Regions from separate parts of the Methylophaga sp. UBA2513 genome, predicted to be linked through region 3. Evidence: predicted binding sites of a transcription regulator. Region 3 holds the regulator's gene; each other region holds the start of a gene.

Region 1 (6,039 bases), on a different contig from region 3:
ATCAGATGGGTCGTTAACACCGTGCAAAATGGTGTAACGAATTTCTTCTGGATCCCCTGAAAAACGCCAGATTTTGTCGGTTAAGTTTGCTGAGCCAAGTTCATGAATACCTTTTGCATCAGCACCATGACAACCAACACAGCCTTTCGCGTTATACAGTTTCCAGCCTGCTTCAGTCGCTTCTCCGTTAGATAAATTCACAACAAACTTAACTAAGCTATCTACTTCTTCAGGTTTTAGAGTCTTTTGATGAGACATCATCATGCCATGACGTCCTGCTGCTAGAGAAGCGACGATAGTGTTGATATCACCGCCATATAGCCAATCATCATCAGCAAGAATTGGATAACCAGAGTTTGGCGCTGGCACACCACCAGTACCATGACAAGCGGCACAATTATCACCGAATAACACTTTACTTGAACCAACTGCATAGTTACGCATTTCAGTGTCAGCAAGAATTTCTTCAGCTGTCATTGATGCCAGTTTTTCTTCAAACGGTGCTCTAACATCTTGAACCTTAGCTAAATCTTCTTTGTATTCTTTGATTTGAGTCCAGCCCAACAGTCCTTTAGTACTGTCATTAATCAACGGCAGTGATGGATAAAGGATAAAGTAAACCAATACTAACAAACCACTTAAATACAGGGCATTTGTCCACCAGCGTGGTGGTGGGTTTTCTAACTCTCTGATGCCATCCCATTCATGCCCTGTGTCAGGCACTTCATTAGGATTCTTTTTATTATCAGCCATCATTATTTCTCCGAATTTGTATCGTCATCGTCCTGCAGCATGGTGCGGTGAGACTCTATTTTATCTTTGTTTTTTGGATTCAGAACCCAAAAATAGAGCACCACCATCAGTACAAAAATAACTACTGTAAACACCAAGCCAAACCAGTCGGTTGCTGTCATTTCGCTCCAATTAGTATGAAAATACTCTTGAAGTTTACTCACGATATGACCTGCCGGGTTCAAAGTTGACCATTGTTCCCAATACTTGAAGATAAGCCACTAAGGCCTGCATTTCAGTCTTGCCTTCAACTGCTGCTGCCGCATTATTAATTTGCTCATCAGTGTAAGGAACACCCAATACCTTCATAGCACGTAAGCGTTTTTCAATCCCAGGACCATCGATAGTGGCATCATCAAGCCATGGATAGCTTGGCATGACAGATTCAGGAACGACTGAACGTGGATCACGAAGATGCTGAATCTGCCATGCATCGGAGTATTTACCACCAACACGAGCAAGATCAGGTCCAGTACGTTTTGATCCCCATTGGAATGGATGGTCGTATTTTGATTCAACAGCCAGAGAATAATGACCATAACGGTCTTTTTCATCACGGAAAGGACGAATCATTTGCGAATGACACAGATAACAACCTTCACGTTGATAAATATCACGACCCGCTAACTCAAGTGCAGAATATGGACGAACTGTTTTCAATTCTTCATAGTCAGGATGCACTTGATCTTCAAAGGTTGTTTTGAGATAGAATAAAGGCACGATTTCTACGATACCACCCACTGAGACCACAAGTGCTGTTGCTAATACAAGGGCCCAGATATTTTTTTCCAGTTTCTCTTGGAAGGTAACTGGTTTATTAGAATTATGATCAGACATTCCAGTCTCCTTAAATGTTAGCAGCAGTAGCCATTGCAGCCGAAGGCTTAGCAATTGCTCGACGAATAGTCACTGTGACATTGAATAACATGATACAGGCACCTGAGAAGAAGATAAGTCCGCCAACGGCGCGCATCGCATAGTAAGGATGCATTTGAGCCACAGACTCAACAAAGGTGTAGGCCAAGTTACCGTAGTCATCATATGCACGCCACATCAGACCTTGCATGATGCCTGATACCCACATGGCTGTGATGTAAACCGCTGTACCAATCGTAGCCATCCAGAAGTGCAGGTTGACCAAACGAATTGAGTACATAGTCGTTCCCCACATACGTTCTACCATGTGATACAGCGCACCAATAGATACCATCGCGACCCAACCTAATGCGCCCGAGTGAACGTGACCAATAGTCCAGTCAGTGTAGTGTGACAATGCGTTTACTGTTTTTGCGGCCATAACAGGGCCTTCAAATGTTGACATCGCATAGAATGCTAAAGAGACAATCAAGAAACGTAAGATATAGTCAGTACGTAGTTTGTCCCAGGCACCACTTAATGTGAACATACCGTTGATTGCACCACCCCATGAAGGAATGATCATCGCCAATGAAATAGCTGCACCCAATGATCCAGTCCAGTCAGGTAAAGCAGTATATTGAAGATGGTGAGCCCCTAACCAAACGTAACCGAAAACTAAGGCCCAGAAATGGATAACAGATAAACGGTATGAATAAACAGGACGATTCGCTTGCTTAGGTACAAAGTAATACATGATCCCCAAGAAACCAGCAGTCAGGAAGAAACCTACCGCATTGTGTCCCCACCACCATTGAATCATCGCATCTTGCACACCAGCAAACAGTGAATAAGATTTAAACAACTCAACAGGTATAGCCAAACTGTTCACAACGTGGAGATATGTGATCATGACCATCATCGCAATAAAGAACCAGTTTGCTACATAGATATGCGAAACCTTGCGAATTGAAATCGTCATGATGAAATTAAATGTGTAGGCCAGCCAGACTACAGCAATCAAAATATCAATTGGCCATTCTAATTCAGCATATTCTTTAGATTGAGTATAACCAAGAGGTAAGGTAATGACAGCGCTGAGAATAACGAGATTCCAGCCCCAGAATGTAAACCAGGCTAATTTATTGCTCCATAACGGTGTACGGCAGGTGCGTTGCACAATATAGAACGCTGTAGCCATTAATGTAGAACCACCAAAAGCAAAAATAACCGCATTAGTATGTAAAGGACGTAAACGACCAAAACTGATATATGGATTATCAAAATTCAGGACTGGCCAAGCCAGTTCTGAGGCGATATAAACACCGATACCGGTGCCAACGACCAAGTATACGCATGCCATATAGGCAAACCACTTGACCACTTGATAGTTATATTGTTGTTCCGCTTGCATAGCGACCACACCTTCTCTCTTTGGAAAACTCTCTCTCAATTTTGTTGTCAATCACTCAACAAAATTAGGACCCTTTTCTACGTGCCTCAATGAACATCGAAAGCAGTTAGAATTTTACATCAATCAGCTGATTTGCTTCACACCAAAACATTGATCTAGATCAAACGTAGTGTGATAAAGCACAGTGTGCTGTGAAATGCCTCACCCGCACGTAACATGGAATTTTCCTAAGATCAAAATCTCTGGTCAAGTTAATCAGTCTTAACGCCCATAACCAAGCATGATTTTGTATTAAAAAAACAATTAGTTATGTACTTCCATCAAAAAAAAAGAAATATCGGTGACGTCAAGATGAGGGGGGATTGCGGCTTATTATTTTATGTGTGGCTTCAAGGACTAACAATGAGTATTACAGAACGTTCTTCTATCAATAGTAAATTGTATGTATGACAGGCAGAAGATCGTGACATAAACTCAGTACCAATACCTTGTTTATTAAAATATTCGGCCATTTGTAATAACGGAAAAGAGAGGCTGGCATCCGAGGTAAATATAATGACTTCCGGAGCCAGCTCTTTAAGTGCAGACAGAGTGTCTGCTGATAAGTTTTTGATATCACTGACGTCTATATTTTCTAATATTTGGTTTGGCGTCAGTACAAACGCTGCGTCGTATGACGTCAATGTCTGTGTGTTTTTATGTCGAACAGTCACTGACTGTTCTGTATATGAGTGGATTTGGTTATATTCGTGAACCGCTTCCTGACTCAGTTTCATCTGTGTTACTGATATCCTGCCGCGTCGTTAACACGGTCACGCAACTCTTTACCAGGTTTGAAATGCGGCACGTATTTCTCATCCAGCTGAACTGATTCACCGCTTTTTGGATTACGTCCGACACGTGGTGGTCGATGATGTAAGGTAAAACTACCAAACCCGCGAATTTCAATTCTATCTCCTTGTGACAAACTATCACTCATCTGTTCTAAGATGAGTTTAACTGCAAGCTCAACGTCACGATAATTCAATAGAGATTGTTTTTCAGATAAAACTTCAATCAAATCTGATTTGGTCATGTCTTTAAAATTCCTGGAATAATGCGCTAAACACCAATATGAAGTATTGGTTTTAATCTTCTGAATCTATTAGAGAAAAACCCCTGAAAAATTCAGGGGTTCATCTTTAATATGAAAAACGATTAGTTGTCTTTCTGATCCATTTGTTCTTTCAGCAAATCACCCAGTGTTGTGTTGCCTGCAGAAACATTACTGTACTCTTTCACAGCTTCAGATTCTTCTTGATCATCTTTCGCTTTGATAGACAGAGTTAAGGTGCGGTCTTTACGTGACATACCAGTAAATTTCGCTTCGACGTCATCACCTACAGCCAGAATTTTGCTTGCGTCTTCAACACGTTCACGAGCGATATCCGCAGCACGAACATAACCTTCAACGCCTTCAGCTAATTCAATAGTTGCACCACGAGCATCAACAGCAGTCACTTTACCGTTAACAATACTTCCACGTGGGTTTTCAGCTAAATAAGCTGAGAACGGATCGTCTTGTAATTGTTTAATACCTAAAGAGATACGCTCACGTTCTGGATCGATTGCTAAAACAACAGCTTCAACATCATCACCTTTCTTGAAGTCACGAATTAATTCTTCGTTGTCTTCTTCCCAAGAGATATCAGACAAGTGAATCAAGCCATCGATACCACCGTCTAAACCGATGAAGATACCGAAATCAGTGATTGACTTGATAGCGCCACTGACTTTGTCACCCTTATTATGAGTCATTGCAAACTCTTCCCAAGGATTAGTCTGGCATTGTTTGATACCCAGTGAAATACGGCGACGTTCTGCATCAATATCCAGAACCATTACTTCAACTTCATCACCTAATTGAACCAGTTTAGATGGGTGAACGTTTTTGTTAGTCCAGTCCATTTCAGACATGTGAACTAAACCTTCAACGCCATCTTCGATTTCAACGAAGCAACCGTAGTCAGCAATGTTAGTGACTTTACCGTGAATACGTGTGCTGTTTGGATAACGGCGAGCGATATCTTTCCAAGGATCATCACCCATTTGTTTCAGACCCAGAGAAACACGTTCACGTTCTTTATCAAATTTCAGTACTTGAACTTCGATTTCGTCACCGATAGCAACAACTTCAGATGGATGTTTAACACGTTTCCATGCCATATCAGTGATATGTAACAGACCATCGATGCCGCCCAGATCAACGAACGCACCGTAGTCAGTCAGGTTCTTAACAATACCTTTAACCACTTTGCCTTCTTCCAGCGTTTCTAGTAACGCTTCGCGTTCTGCACTGTTTTCTTCTTCCATAATCGCACGACGTGAAACAACAATGTTGTTACGTGGACGATCAAGTTTAATCAGTTTGAATTCGAGTTCTTTATTTTCCAGGTGAGTCGTATCACGGATTGGACGAACATCAACCAAAGAACCAGGAAGGAATGCACGGATATTTTCCAGATCGACGGTGAAACCACCTTTGACCTTACCAGAAATGATACCCATAACGGTTTCACCCGCTTCAAACGCGTGTTCCAATTTAGTCCATGCTTCGGCAGCTTTCGCTTTATCACGTGACAGTTGTGTTGCACCAAAACCATCTTCTAATGATTCCAGCGATACGTCGACTAAGTCACCAACAGAAACAGTCACTTCACCATTTTCGTTCAGAAATTCTGAAACAGGGATAGCGCCTTCTGATTTAAGACCGGCATTGACCATAACAACATCAGGACCTACATTGACTACCGTACCGGTAACAATTTTGCCTGGTTGCATTGGAGTTGAATTTAGACTCTCTTCAAAGAGATCAGCAAAGCTTTCGCTCATTGTTAAATATCCTTGACCCTGTTGAGGAAACAAGATCACCTAATTAATCACTCGCTGATGCGAGATCGTTAAACATCCCATTCGACAAGAATCGAACAGGCACCAAA
Region 2 (6,039 bases), 130 kb from region 3:
CGTTGTATGCCAGTGAATCACATCCTCTTCATTGCCGTAATAAGGTGTTAAATCATAGCCACCACCAAACCACCAAATAGGCTCTTCGCCTTCTTTTTCTGCGATAAAAAAGCGGACATTGGCATGTGATGTCGGCACATAAGGATTATGTGGATGAATCACCAGCGACACGCCCATTGCTCGAAAGCTTCGACCCGCTAACTCTGGACGGCTGGCCGTGGCTGAAGCCGGTAAATTATCACCACTCACTTCAGAAAAATTGACACCACCCTGCTCAAATACCGCACCATTGCTTAAAACTCGTGTGCGACCACCACCGCCCGTTTCACGTTTCCAGTCATCAATTTCAAACGTGGCTCCACCATCTATTAATTCAAGTTCTTTGCATATAATTTCTTGTAGACGAAGTAGATACTCACGAACGGCATTAATATCGGGGGTACTCATCGTAAAATTTCTCCTGTTCGTGCGTCTCTGATTTGGCTTGGTTTTTTGGCGCCACCCAAGCTGCCGGGCAAAACATAATCCAATTCAGGTAACTGCCAACGCACCTGATGCACATTCATCGCTGGTCGTAATCCGTTTATATTGGCACTGGTCGAGACTATCGCCCCACCAAAAGCCTCACATAAAGCGCGCGTTTGTGGATGCGCTGTGACACGCACGGCAATGGTGTCATGCAAACCTGTCAGTAACATCGAGACTTCTTCACGAACAGGCAATAACCAGGTGACCGGACCGGGCCAGGTTTTATTCAACTCAGCTAACACTGAAGCTTCAATGGGCTGAATAAAATCTTGTAACTGATTAAAATCAGCAGCAATCAGAATAAGACCTTTATGCAAGGGGCGCTGCTTCAATTCTAATAAACGTAATAAGGCTTCTTCATCCCAAGGGTCGCACCCCACACCAAACACAGCCTCTGTCGGGTAGCCGATAACGCCACCTGCATTCAGTGTTTTTACCGCTTCTCGTAATCGCCAAGTATTTGTCATGTTCTCGCCCCTAGTCAGACCACATTGATTGCATACCCTGATTTCACTCAATAAAAAGGGGTTAACCAGTAACCCCTTTTTTACATTCTCAAACCGTGAGTTTAGCCTTGCTCACGTGCCACAGCGCGATAAGCGATATCAGTACGGAAATACGCATCATCCCACTTAATATGACTCAATGCGTCATACGCTGATTTTTGCGCTTCAGCCACAGTATTGCCCAGTGCCGTGACACATAACACGCGACCGCCAGCCGTGACGACATTATCACCCTGACTCGCTGTACCTGCATGGAAGACTTTACTGCCATTTTGTTCGGCGTCTGCAATACCCGTAATCACATCACCTTTACGGTAACTATCTGGATAGCCGCCAGCCGCCATTACCACACCAATGGCCGCACGCGAATCCCACTCAGCTTCGACTTCGTTTAAACGCTTGTCTAATGCCGCTTCACATAATGTGACTAGGTCCGACTGTAAACGCATCAAAATCGGCTGAGTTTCTGGATCACCAAAACGGCAGTTATATTCAACTACGCGTGGCGCGCCTGCTTGATCAATCATCAGCCCCGCATATAAAAAGCCAGTATAAGGGCGACCATCAGCCGCCATGCCTTTCACAGTTGGCTCAATCACTTCCGCCATAATGCGTGTAAACACCTCATCGGTGACCACAGGTGCAGGAGAATAAGCGCCCATCCCACCCGTGTTAGGGCCTTTATCGCCATTGTCGCGAGCTTTGTGATCTTGTGATGTCGCCAATGGCAGGATGTGTTCGCCATCCACCATCACGATGAAACTGGCTTCTTCGCCTGTCATAAATTCTTCAATAACCACACGGCTACCGGCGTCACCAAAGGCATTGCCAGACAGCATATCTTCAACCGCTGAAATCGCTTCGGCTTCGGTCATCGCCACAATCACGCCTTTGCCTGCTGCTAAACCATCGGCTTTAACAACAATGGGTGCGCCCTGCTCTTGAATATAAGCTTTGGCTTCATCCACTTGCGTAAATACTTGATATGCCGCGGTTGGAATCTGGTGACGAGCGAGGAAATCTTTAGTGAAGCTTTTTGAGGCTTCTAATTCTGCCGCCGCTTTTGATGGACCAAAACAACGTAAACCGGCAGCTTCAAAGGCATCAACCACACCCATGGTTAATGGCACTTCCGGCCCCACCACGGTTAAATCAATCGCGTTGTCCTGAGCAAATTTCACCAGCCCGGCGATATCTTCGACTTTGATATCCACATTGCTGATATTGCTTTCACTGGCGGTGCCGGGATTACCGGGTGCCACAAAAACCTGAGAACACTTTGGAGATTGATTCAGTTTCCAGGCGAGAGCATGTTCGCGCCCACCGCTACCGATGACTAATACTTTCATAGATGATTGCCGGAGATGCTAAAAAAGAGGCTAATAATACCGTAGATAACCGCTTTTCCAAACCACCAAAATGGATGATTTATAAAGGCAAAGCGATTCTTTTTCTCAAGCAATCCGTCAGCAGCCACTGCTAGCTTTGATCCAGGTCAAGATCTGTTCGGATAATAAAACAGCTTAAATCCTCGCTGGTTATACTTTGCGCACATTATTTAGGAATAAAACCATGACTGATGCGATTGAATTTAATGAAGGATTAATCTGCCGTTACGACAAAGCCGGCCCACGTTATACCTCTTACCCGACAGCGGTCGAATTTCATCATGGTTTTACAGCCGACACATACGCTCAACATATTTCTTTATCTAATCAGCGTGGAGGCCCGCTTTCTCTGTATTTCCATGTGCCGTTTTGCGATACCGTTTGTTTCTATTGTGCATGCAATAAAATCATCACCAAAAACCGCCAGCATGCTCAGCCTTACTTAGAAAACCTGTATGAAGAAATCCGTATGCAGGCTGAATTGTTCGACTCAAACCGAGTAGTTGAACAACTGCACTGGGGCGGTGGCACGCCTACATTTTTAACTCATCAGCAAATGCGTGAACTGATGGCGCACACACGTCAACACTTCACCTTAGCAGATGATGACAAAGGTGAGTTTTCGATTGAAATCGATCCACGTGAAGCCGATGACGCCACCATAAAACTATTAAGAGAGCTTGGCTTTAACCGCATCAGCCTCGGTTTGCAGGACTTCAACCCTAAGGTGCAGAAAGCCGTTAACCGTATTCAAACCGAAGAACAAACCTTCTCGATTTTAGACGCTGCCCGTCGAGAAGGTTTCCGCAGTATCAGCCTGGATCTGATCTATGGTCTGCCTCATCAAACCGTAGAAAGCTTCAGCGAAACTTTGGATAAAGTGATTGCTGCCAGTCCTGATCGTTTGTCCGTGTTCAACTACGCTCACATGCCTGATCTATTTAAAACACAACGGCAAATTGCTACGGCTGACATTCCACTACCACAGGTGAAATTACAGATTCTGCATCGCACCATCGATAAACTGACCGCCGCAGGTTATGTATATATAGGCATGGATCACTTTGCCAAACCAGACGATGAGCTGACGCTAGCTCAACAAAACAAACAGCTTTATCGCAACTTCCAGGGTTACTCGACTCGTGCTGAGTGTGATCTGATTGGTTTTGGTGTGACCTCCATCGGTAAAGTCGGTGATGCCTATGTGCAAAATGTGAAAACACTGCCGGAATATGATGAAGCGATTAAGGCGGGCAAATTGCCGGTCTTACGTGGTGTTGAGCTGGATGACGATGATAAATGTCGCCGAGACATCATCACCCGACTAATTTGTGATTTTGCTCTGGATATTCCCACTATCGAAAAAGCTTACAACCTCAACTTCAACGACTATTTTGCCGACGCCATTGAAGACCTAGAACAATTTGCCCAAGACGGCCTGTTGCAGTATAAATGGGACTCTATAGAAGTCTTACCCGCCGGCCGCTTGTTAATTCGTAATATCTGCATGGTGTTTGATAAATACAGTCAACAAGCAAGGCAGCGATTTTCCAAAGTTATATAGGGCACATGCTGGAAAAACTCCGACAGTACTTCATCTTTGGTCGATTGGGCGTCAAGCTGTATGTGCTTGCTGTCATTACCGGATTACTGTCGAGTCTCGCCATTATTCTACTGCGCCTGACCATTGATTTTGGTCAAATGGCCCTGTTCCCCTCCGGTGAAGTGGAAAGTTACGACTCATTACCCTGGTACTGGTTACTGGCACTCCCCATTATCGGCAGCTTGCTAATTGGGCTGTTATTTCGCGGACTGGATGCAGAGCAACGTAACACTGGTATTTTGCATGTTATCGAACGGCTCTCATCCTATGAGGGTCGTCTGCCTTGGCAAAATGCCGTCCGGCAATTTATAGGTACCAGTATCGCCATCATTACAGGCCACTCTGTCGGTCGTGAAGGCCCGGGTGTGCATCTGGGTGCTGCCAGTGGCAGTTTGCTTGCAAGCGGGTTAGAGCTCCCAAATAACAGTGTGCGTATTCTAGTTGCTTCTGGCTCTGCCGCCGCCATTGCTGCCTCCTTTAATACGCCCATCGCTGGTGTGATCTTTGCGATGGAAGTCATCATGATGGAATACCACATTGCCAGTTTTATTCCAGTCATTCTGGCAGCGGTAACCGGTGCAGTGGTCTGTCGGCTCACCTTTGGAGATGATACGGTTTTTGTTAACCTTGCCTCCGAAATGCAGTCGTTATGGGAGCTGCCCTACATTATTTTTCTGGGCATCATTATTGGTTTTTTAGCCACCTTATCTTTAAAAAGCCTACAATTGTTTTCCGGCACCTTTAGTAAACATCCTGCTTGGTTACGTCCAACCTATGCCGGTATTTTAATGGGTGTGTTTGGCATGGCCGTGCCTGAAGTGATGGGCATGGGCTACGGCATTATTGGCAGTATCTCCGCTAATGAAATCGCGATTGGCAGCCTGGTCATTATCCTGGTGCTGAAACTTGTCCTGTCCTCTGCTTGTGTGGGTTTTGGTATCCCCGCAGGTATGGTCGGCCCCACCATGGTCGTGGGTGCATGTGCTGGTGCGATCCTGGGTTATATCGGTAATTTAGCCTTACCGGAATATGCCTCTTCCATGACCTTTTATGCCGTTATCGGTATGTGTGCGATGATGTCTGCCACACTCAAAGCCCCACTTGCGGCTTTAATGGCGATGCTGGAATTAACCGGTAATCCGGAAATCATCCTGCCCGGCATGCTCGCTATCGTTTTCTCCAGTTTGATTATTCATGACTACTTCAAGCTTGATGCCTTATTTGTCAGCATTCTTCGTTATCGTGGTCTCGACTTTCAAAATGACCCCATCTCACAAGCATTACGTAAGATCAGTGTGGGCGCGGCCATGCAACGTAACTTTGTCACGTTAAATCAAACCATCAGCGCCCAAATGGCCATGCAAACCTTAAAAAACAGCCCCGAATGGATCATTATTACCCGCGATCGCATTCCTGTAGTAATGATGCCCGCCAGCGATCTGGCCAGAGCTGTCAGCGTCAAAGACATAGGTGAAAATACCGAAATCGACTTAATGCAAATTCCCGGCACACGCCGAGATGTGCACAAAATTTCCTTACATACCAGTTTGTTCGAAGCACACCGGGCCCTGAATGAACATCATGTAGAAGCGCTTTACGTCAGCCGTCAGAACGCACCAATGATTGAACGAATCTACGGCATTCTGACTCGTGAAATGATCGAAGCCCACTACCAATTACCTAAATCTGTAACAAAATAGTAAAAAGGGTAGTGAACAAATCGAAAATCTTCGTTATAATGTGCGGCTTGTTGCCCAGGTGGTGAAATTGGTAGACACAAGGGACTTAAAATCCCTCGCCCTAATCCGGCGTGCCGGTTCGATTCCGGCCCTGGGTACCATACGAATACGAAAGCCTCGATACTGCAAAGTCTCGGGGCTTTTTTATTTGTGCTGTAACAGCAGAATGTTTAGCTAGTACCGAGTGTTGTTGCAATGACTTATTGCTTATACGCTTGTTCGTACCTTGGCTGGCCATAAGGAACGCGCCTTCAATGACTGCATCATTCACTAAA
Region 3 (6,039 bases):
AACTCTGGATTGTTAACAGCTGCTGAGTTGATGCCAACTTTATCGGCTCCGGCATTCAGCATGCGACGAATATCTTCTACCGTTCTGATTCCACCGCCGACGGTTAATGGAATAAAGACCTGACTGGCTACGGCTTCAACCACATGAACCATAGTGTCACGTTCAGCATGAGTAGCGGTAATATCAAGGAAGGTGATTTCATCAGCACCTTGTTGATCATAGCGTTTAGCGACTTCAATCGGATCGCCAGCATCCCTTATATCAACGAACTGGACACCTTTAACAACACGTCCACCATCAACATCAAGACAAGGAATAATGCGTTTTGCAAGAGACATGGTTATATTTAAAACTCCAGAGGCGGATTTAATTTATCAGCCATCTCCTGACCTTTTTTCAAATCAATACTGCCTTCATATATAGAACGGCCGAGAATGGCACCCATCACACCTTCATCTTCACAGGCACATAACGATTCAATATCTTCATATGAACTGACACCACCTGAAGCAATCACTGGGATTTGAATAGCTCGAGCTAAGTCACGCGTTGATTCGAGGTTGAAACCTTGCATCATGCCATCCCGGCTGATGTCAGTATAAATAATGGCTTCAACGCCATCTTGTTCGAATTGTTGAGCGATGTCGATAACGTCATGATTAGACAATTTTGACCAGCCATCAATGGCTACTTTACCGTCTTTTGCATCCAGGCCGACAATGATATGCCCTGGAAACTCAGCACAGACATCACCCACAAAATGCGGTGCATTAATCGCTTTTGTTCCAAGAATGACATAGCGAACACCAGCATGAAGATAGGTTTCAATGGTTTCCTCGTCACGAATACCACCTCCAACTTGGACATCCAAGTCAGGAAATGTTTTGCAAACTTCGTGGATGACGTCAGCGTTGACCGGATTACCTGCAAATGCACCGTCAAGATCGACCATATGAAGTCTTTTCGCCCCTGCTTCTACCCATTTCCGAGCAACTGCAACAGGATCCTCTGAAAATACCGTGTTATCTTCCATTCGCCCCTGACGCAAGCGCACGCAGTGACCTTGTTTGAGATCAATGGCAGGGATTAACAACATATTCTTACTCCGTTTGTTGATGTCTGTTAGGACTGACCGTCCCAGTTTACAAAATTTTCTAATAACTGCAGTCCAGCACGTTGGCTTTTTTCTGGATGGAATTGCGCAGCGAAAATATTATCTTTGTACAATGCTGCAGCAAAATCATCTGGATAAGCTGAAGTACCTGCAATGACTGCTTTATCTATGGGTTCAGCATAAAAACTGTGAACGAAATAAAAACGACTATTTTGCTCTATGTTTTTCCATAAAGGATGTGAACAGGTTTGATGAACTTGGTTCCAGCCCATATGCGGCACTTTTAATTTTTCGCCATTCACTGAAGCATCAGGTCGAAATAATTTAACGCTACCTGAAAAAAGGTTCAGCGTGTCCACACCACTATTTTCTTCACTATGCGACAGCAATGCTTGCATACCCAAGCAGATACCTAGAAAAGGCTTTTCTTGTGCTGCTTGCAAAATAACGTCTTCTAATTCCAGCTGTTTGAGTTCCGCCATACAATCACGAATTGCGCCGACACCCGGAAATAAAACATGACTGGCAGAAAGAATGGTTTTAGGGTCAGATGTGACAACAACAGAGGCATTATTAGAAACTGCTTCCAGTGCTTTTGATACTGAGCGTAAATTACCCATGCCGTAGTCAATCACTGCTATGTGATGCATGTTAAACCTGTTTATTTACTTAGTTTTATTGGCTAATAATTCTTAATAAAGGATTATAAAGCACCTTTGGTTGAAGGCAATTGCTCCAGTGCGCGCTGATCCAGTGAAACAGCCATTCGTAATGCACGACCAAATGCCTTAAATATGGTTTCAGCAATATGATGAGCATTGCGGCCTTTTAAATTATCGATGTGCAGAGTCATACCAGCATGATTCACTAAGCCCTGGAAAAACTCATAGAACAGGTCGACATCGAATTCGCCAATCTTGTCGCGGGTAAATGTGACATCAAATTCGAGACCAGGACGACCAGAGAGATCGAGTACCACTCGAGACAGAGCCTCATCTAAGGGGACATAGGCATGTCCGTAGCGAACAACCCCTTTTTTATCACCCAAGGCTTTCTTCAGCGCTTGACCTATCGTAATGCCGACATCTTCAACAGTGTGATGTGCGTCAATATGTAAGTCACCATTGGCTTTGACCGATAAATCAAACAAACCATGACGAGCAATTTGATCCATCATGTGATCTAAAAATGGGACACCGGTTTCGGCATTGAATTGACCGCTTCCATCCAGATTGATTGATACTTCGATCTGTGTTTCTAGCGTGTTTCGCGCAACTGACGCGCTACGAGTGGTCATTTGAGTTCCTGAAATTAATAATAAAAAGAGATAATAACTGTTTCGAACAAGGGTTTGAAGCGTTATTATAGTCGATGTTCACAACACAGGATTAACAATGACTCAGTTAGGCAACGTTACCCCCCTATTTCAGGACCTCGCCAAAGTTGAACATGAGCATAATCTTGCGTGTCAGGAATGCTCACTTTATCGATTATGTTTGCCTCTTGGTTTACATAATAATGACCTGATTCAATTAGATAAAATCATTAAACGTAGTCAGAGTTACTCACGTGGTCAGCCTTTATTCAGCACTCAAACACCGTTCAATTCTATTTATGTTGTCCGCTCAGGCTCATTTAAAACTACGGTGTCTGCTGTCGATGGTCGGGAGCAAGTCACCGGATTTTATTTTCCAGGTGAGTTTGTTGGCCTTGATGCCATTTACGAACAAGCCTACCGTTCGAATGCTAAGGCTTTAGAAAGCAGCAGTGTTTGTGAATTACCTTTTGATATGTTGCAAGAGCTAGGCGCAAATATGCCTCAACTGCAAGTGCAGATGATGTCGCGTTTAAGTAAGGAGTTATCAGGTGATAAAAGCCTGATGTTTTTGCTTGGCAAAAAAACCGCTGAAGAAAAATTAGCGACATTTTTATTATCTATTTCCCGTCGTTTCCAAGATCGGGGTTTTTCTGCACGTGAATTTCAACTGAGTATGTCCCGTGGTGATATCGCTAATCATCTGGGCTTAGCTGTAGAAACCGTCAGCCGCCTTTTCTCTCGTTTTCAAGAAGAAGGCTTGATCGACATTCATAATAAGTCGATTTCTATTCGTGATGCTGAAAAATTAAAAGCATTATGCGGTTAATCTTGGGAAAAATTGGTAAGCGCTCGCTTTATTGATCCAGGTCAATGCATTAAGTCCACACCTCCGTAAAATTCAAACCATGTCTTACAGAACATAGTTTGTCCCAGGAGGAAAAAATGAAAACAACAACATTAGCTGCAGCACTACTTACTACATTAGGTCTTTCTACTGTTGCTGCACCAGCAATGGCCTATGAAGCTGGCGACTGGTTAGTCCGTGGTCGTGTCATAAACGTCAACCCTAATGATGATAGTGGTCAGTTATACGCTGATGGTGCTGCTGGTGGTGAGGGTGTCAGTGTGAACTCAGATACAGTGCCTGAACTTGATATCACTTATATGTTCCACAAAAATTGGGGTGTGGAATTAATTTTAGGGTATTCAGAGCACACAGTGAAAGGTGAAAAAAACTGGTCTGCATTGGGTGATGTTATTGATACAAAAGTATTGCCACCTACATTAACGCTGCAATATCACTTCATGCCTGACTCAAACATTCGTCCATATATCGGAGCAGGTGTTAACTATACTTATTTCTTTGATGAAGAAGTTGCCGGTGATGTTTTAGATACACCCGGGTCAAAAGTAAAACTTGATAGTTCATGGGGCTTAGCAGCTCAAGCTGGTGTGGATGTGGCTTTAAATGATGATTGGTTTGTCAACTTTGATGTCAAATATATTGATATTGATACTGAAGCACACTTCACAAATATTGCAGGTGGAACAATTCAAAAAGCTAAAATTCATGCCGATATTGACCCATTCGTTTGGGGTATTGGTATCGGACGCCGCTTCTAAGAAATTTATGTCCTCGTAGTGCTTGGCCCTCCTCGGAGGGCCTTTTTTTTATCTCATTATTGGCCTGACTAAACTTTTTAGATTGATACGTAGTACGAGTAAAAAAGTGAAGTAAATGACTGCAGCACCAACGATCAGACCGAATAAATGTCCGCCTCGTTGCCATGCATCCCATATTACCCATTCATTGTGTTGTGGATTAAGTAGGAGTAAAAAAACGAACAAACTGCTATTAGCAATGACTAACTTTAATGAGAATTTACCCCAGCCTGAATTGGGGGTATAAACGGATCTTTTCCTCAGTCCGTGATATAGCAAACCCGCGTTCAGCATGGCAGACAGTGCTGTTGCTAATGCCAAACCAACATGATCAAGATAGATCATCAGTACGACGTTCAATGCCATATTACTAATCATCGCAATAATGCCAATCTTCACGGGAGTTTTTGTATCCTGCCTCGCGTAATAACCTGGCGCTAATACTTTAATAAATATGAATGGCAACAGTCCCAAACCATAAGCCATTAAACTCAATGAAGCTTTATGTGAATCCATCACCGTAAATTCGCCATATTGAAACAAGGTCATTAGTAGTGGTTCTGCCAAGTAAATAAGCCCTATCGCTGCTGGTGTACCAATTAGAAATACCCAGCGTAAGGCCCAGTCGATAGTGTCTGAGAATTCTTCTGTCGACTTGGCCGCATGTTTTCTAGAAAGACTCGGCAAAATGACGGTAGACAAAGCGATGCCAAAAACGCCTAATGGAAACTCAACAAGACGATCTGAGTAATACAGCCAGGAAATACTGCCCGTCACTAAAAACGAGGCAAGTAAGGTATCTAATAGAAGATTTATTTGTGCTACTGATACCCCAAACATCGCGGGTATCATTAATCTGGTAATTTTTCTGACACCCTCACTTTTCCATCCCCATTTTGGCCAAGGTAATAATCCAAGTTTTATCAGAAAAGGTAATTGAAAAATAAACTGTACAAGGCCGCCTATGAAGACCCCCCAGGCCAAGCCCGTCACTGGCTCACTTAAATTAGGTGATAACCATATTGCGGTACTAATCAATGAAATATTTAAAAAAACCGGTGTAAATGCGGGGATGGCGAATTTGCCAAAGCTGTTCAGAATGGATCCTGCAAGTGCAGTTAAAGAGATAAAGAAGATATAAGGGAATGTGATCGTCAGTAAATCTGCAGCTAAATCTGCCTTTACTGGATCTTCAATAAAACCGGGTGCAAACACCATGATGATGACCGGTGCGGCAATTATCCCTATTGCTGTAATCATCGTTAATATTACAGCCAACGTTCCGCTTGTCTGGGCAATTAAGTCTTTTAAAGGTTTATCTCCATGTTCTTTGAACTCAGCAAGAACTGGTATAAAAGCCTGCGAAAAAGCCCCTTCTGCAAATAAGCGTCTTAAAAAGTTTGGTATTTTGAAGGCGACAAAAAATACGTCTGCTCCCAGGCCCGCGCCAAACATTCTGGCTATGACAATATCCCTAATAAACCCCAATATCCGGGATAAAAAAGTCATCACACTGACAACTGCGGTAGACTTGAAGAGTTTCTCGCTCATTTTTTACTCACAACAGGGTTTCATCCGGCTATTCAAGGTTAGATGTTATATGTTTAAGCCAATTAAAAGTGTCAATTCTAAGGCTTTTCTGCTGTTATATCTTGCTATTACCCTGATTATTTTAGTTTTGTGGGTGAGTCGAATGGAGATTTCGCAACCAGATAGGCGAGATATTCCTGATGAGCTACGTCCGTTTCTTATTTCACCTCCTAAAACACTACCTCAGTTTGTTCTTAATAGTCAGTCAAATCAGATTCTGACGAATGTCAGCTTCGATGGTCGCTGGAGCTTTATTTACTTTACGCACTCACATTGTCAGCCAGAATGTGATGTTGTCATTGATGTGATGCAAAACCTTAAACGTTTATTTGCTGGGCCTACAGTCCAGTTCTTA

The links. Region 3 encodes FNR, which switches genes on or off when oxygen is low (the NO sensors DNR and NnrR bind a similar motif). Its sites were predicted from a motif close to TTGATNTANATCAA; they were not measured.
Region 1: the regulator FNR is predicted to act here: its motif matches at 3,212-3,225, upstream of ccoN (cytochrome-c oxidase, cbb3-type subunit I).
Region 2: the regulator FNR is predicted to act here: its motif matches at 2,520-2,533, upstream of hemN (oxygen-independent coproporphyrinogen III oxidase).

What each region holds. Positions count from the first base shown of each region.
Region 1 is NZ_DDNT01000022.1:56,765-62,803, reverse strand. It holds gene ccoP (cytochrome-c oxidase, cbb3-type subunit III) at 1-756, opposite strand, end outside; gene B3V56_RS14435 (cbb3-type cytochrome c oxidase subunit 3) at 756-914, opposite strand; gene ccoO (cytochrome-c oxidase, cbb3-type subunit II) at 949-1,629, opposite strand; gene ccoN (cytochrome-c oxidase, cbb3-type subunit I) at 1,640-3,061, opposite strand; gene B3V56_RS14420 (MTH938/NDUFAF3 family protein) at 3,451-3,837, opposite strand; gene B3V56_RS14415 (integration host factor subunit beta) at 3,843-4,136, opposite strand; gene rpsA (30S ribosomal protein S1) at 4,259-5,932, opposite strand.
Region 2 is NZ_DDNT01000007.1:1,213-7,251, forward strand. It holds gene hemF (oxygen-dependent coproporphyrinogen oxidase) at 1-447, opposite strand, end outside; gene B3V56_RS02980 (Sua5/YciO/YrdC/YwlC family protein) at 444-995, opposite strand; gene purD (phosphoribosylamine--glycine ligase) at 1,097-2,383, opposite strand; gene hemN (oxygen-independent coproporphyrinogen III oxidase) at 2,607-3,986, shown strand; gene B3V56_RS02995 (chloride channel protein) at 3,992-5,725, shown strand; tRNA gene B3V56_RS03000 (tRNA-Leu) at 5,778-5,865, shown strand; gene B3V56_RS03005 (hypothetical protein) at 6,019-6,039, shown strand, end outside.
Region 3 is NZ_DDNT01000007.1:133,652-139,690, reverse strand. It holds gene hisF (imidazole glycerol phosphate synthase subunit HisF) at 1-338, opposite strand, end outside; gene hisA (1-(5-phosphoribosyl)-5-[(5-phosphoribosylamino)methylideneamino]imidazole-4-carboxamide isomerase) at 347-1,096, opposite strand; gene hisH (imidazole glycerol phosphate synthase subunit HisH) at 1,123-1,764, opposite strand; gene hisB (imidazoleglycerol-phosphate dehydratase HisB) at 1,818-2,411, opposite strand; gene fnr (fumarate/nitrate reduction transcriptional regulator Fnr) at 2,509-3,258, shown strand; gene B3V56_RS03630 (OmpW/AlkL family protein) at 3,375-4,055, shown strand; gene murJ (murein biosynthesis integral membrane protein MurJ) at 4,104-5,645, opposite strand; gene B3V56_RS03620 (SCO family protein) at 5,788-6,039, shown strand, end outside.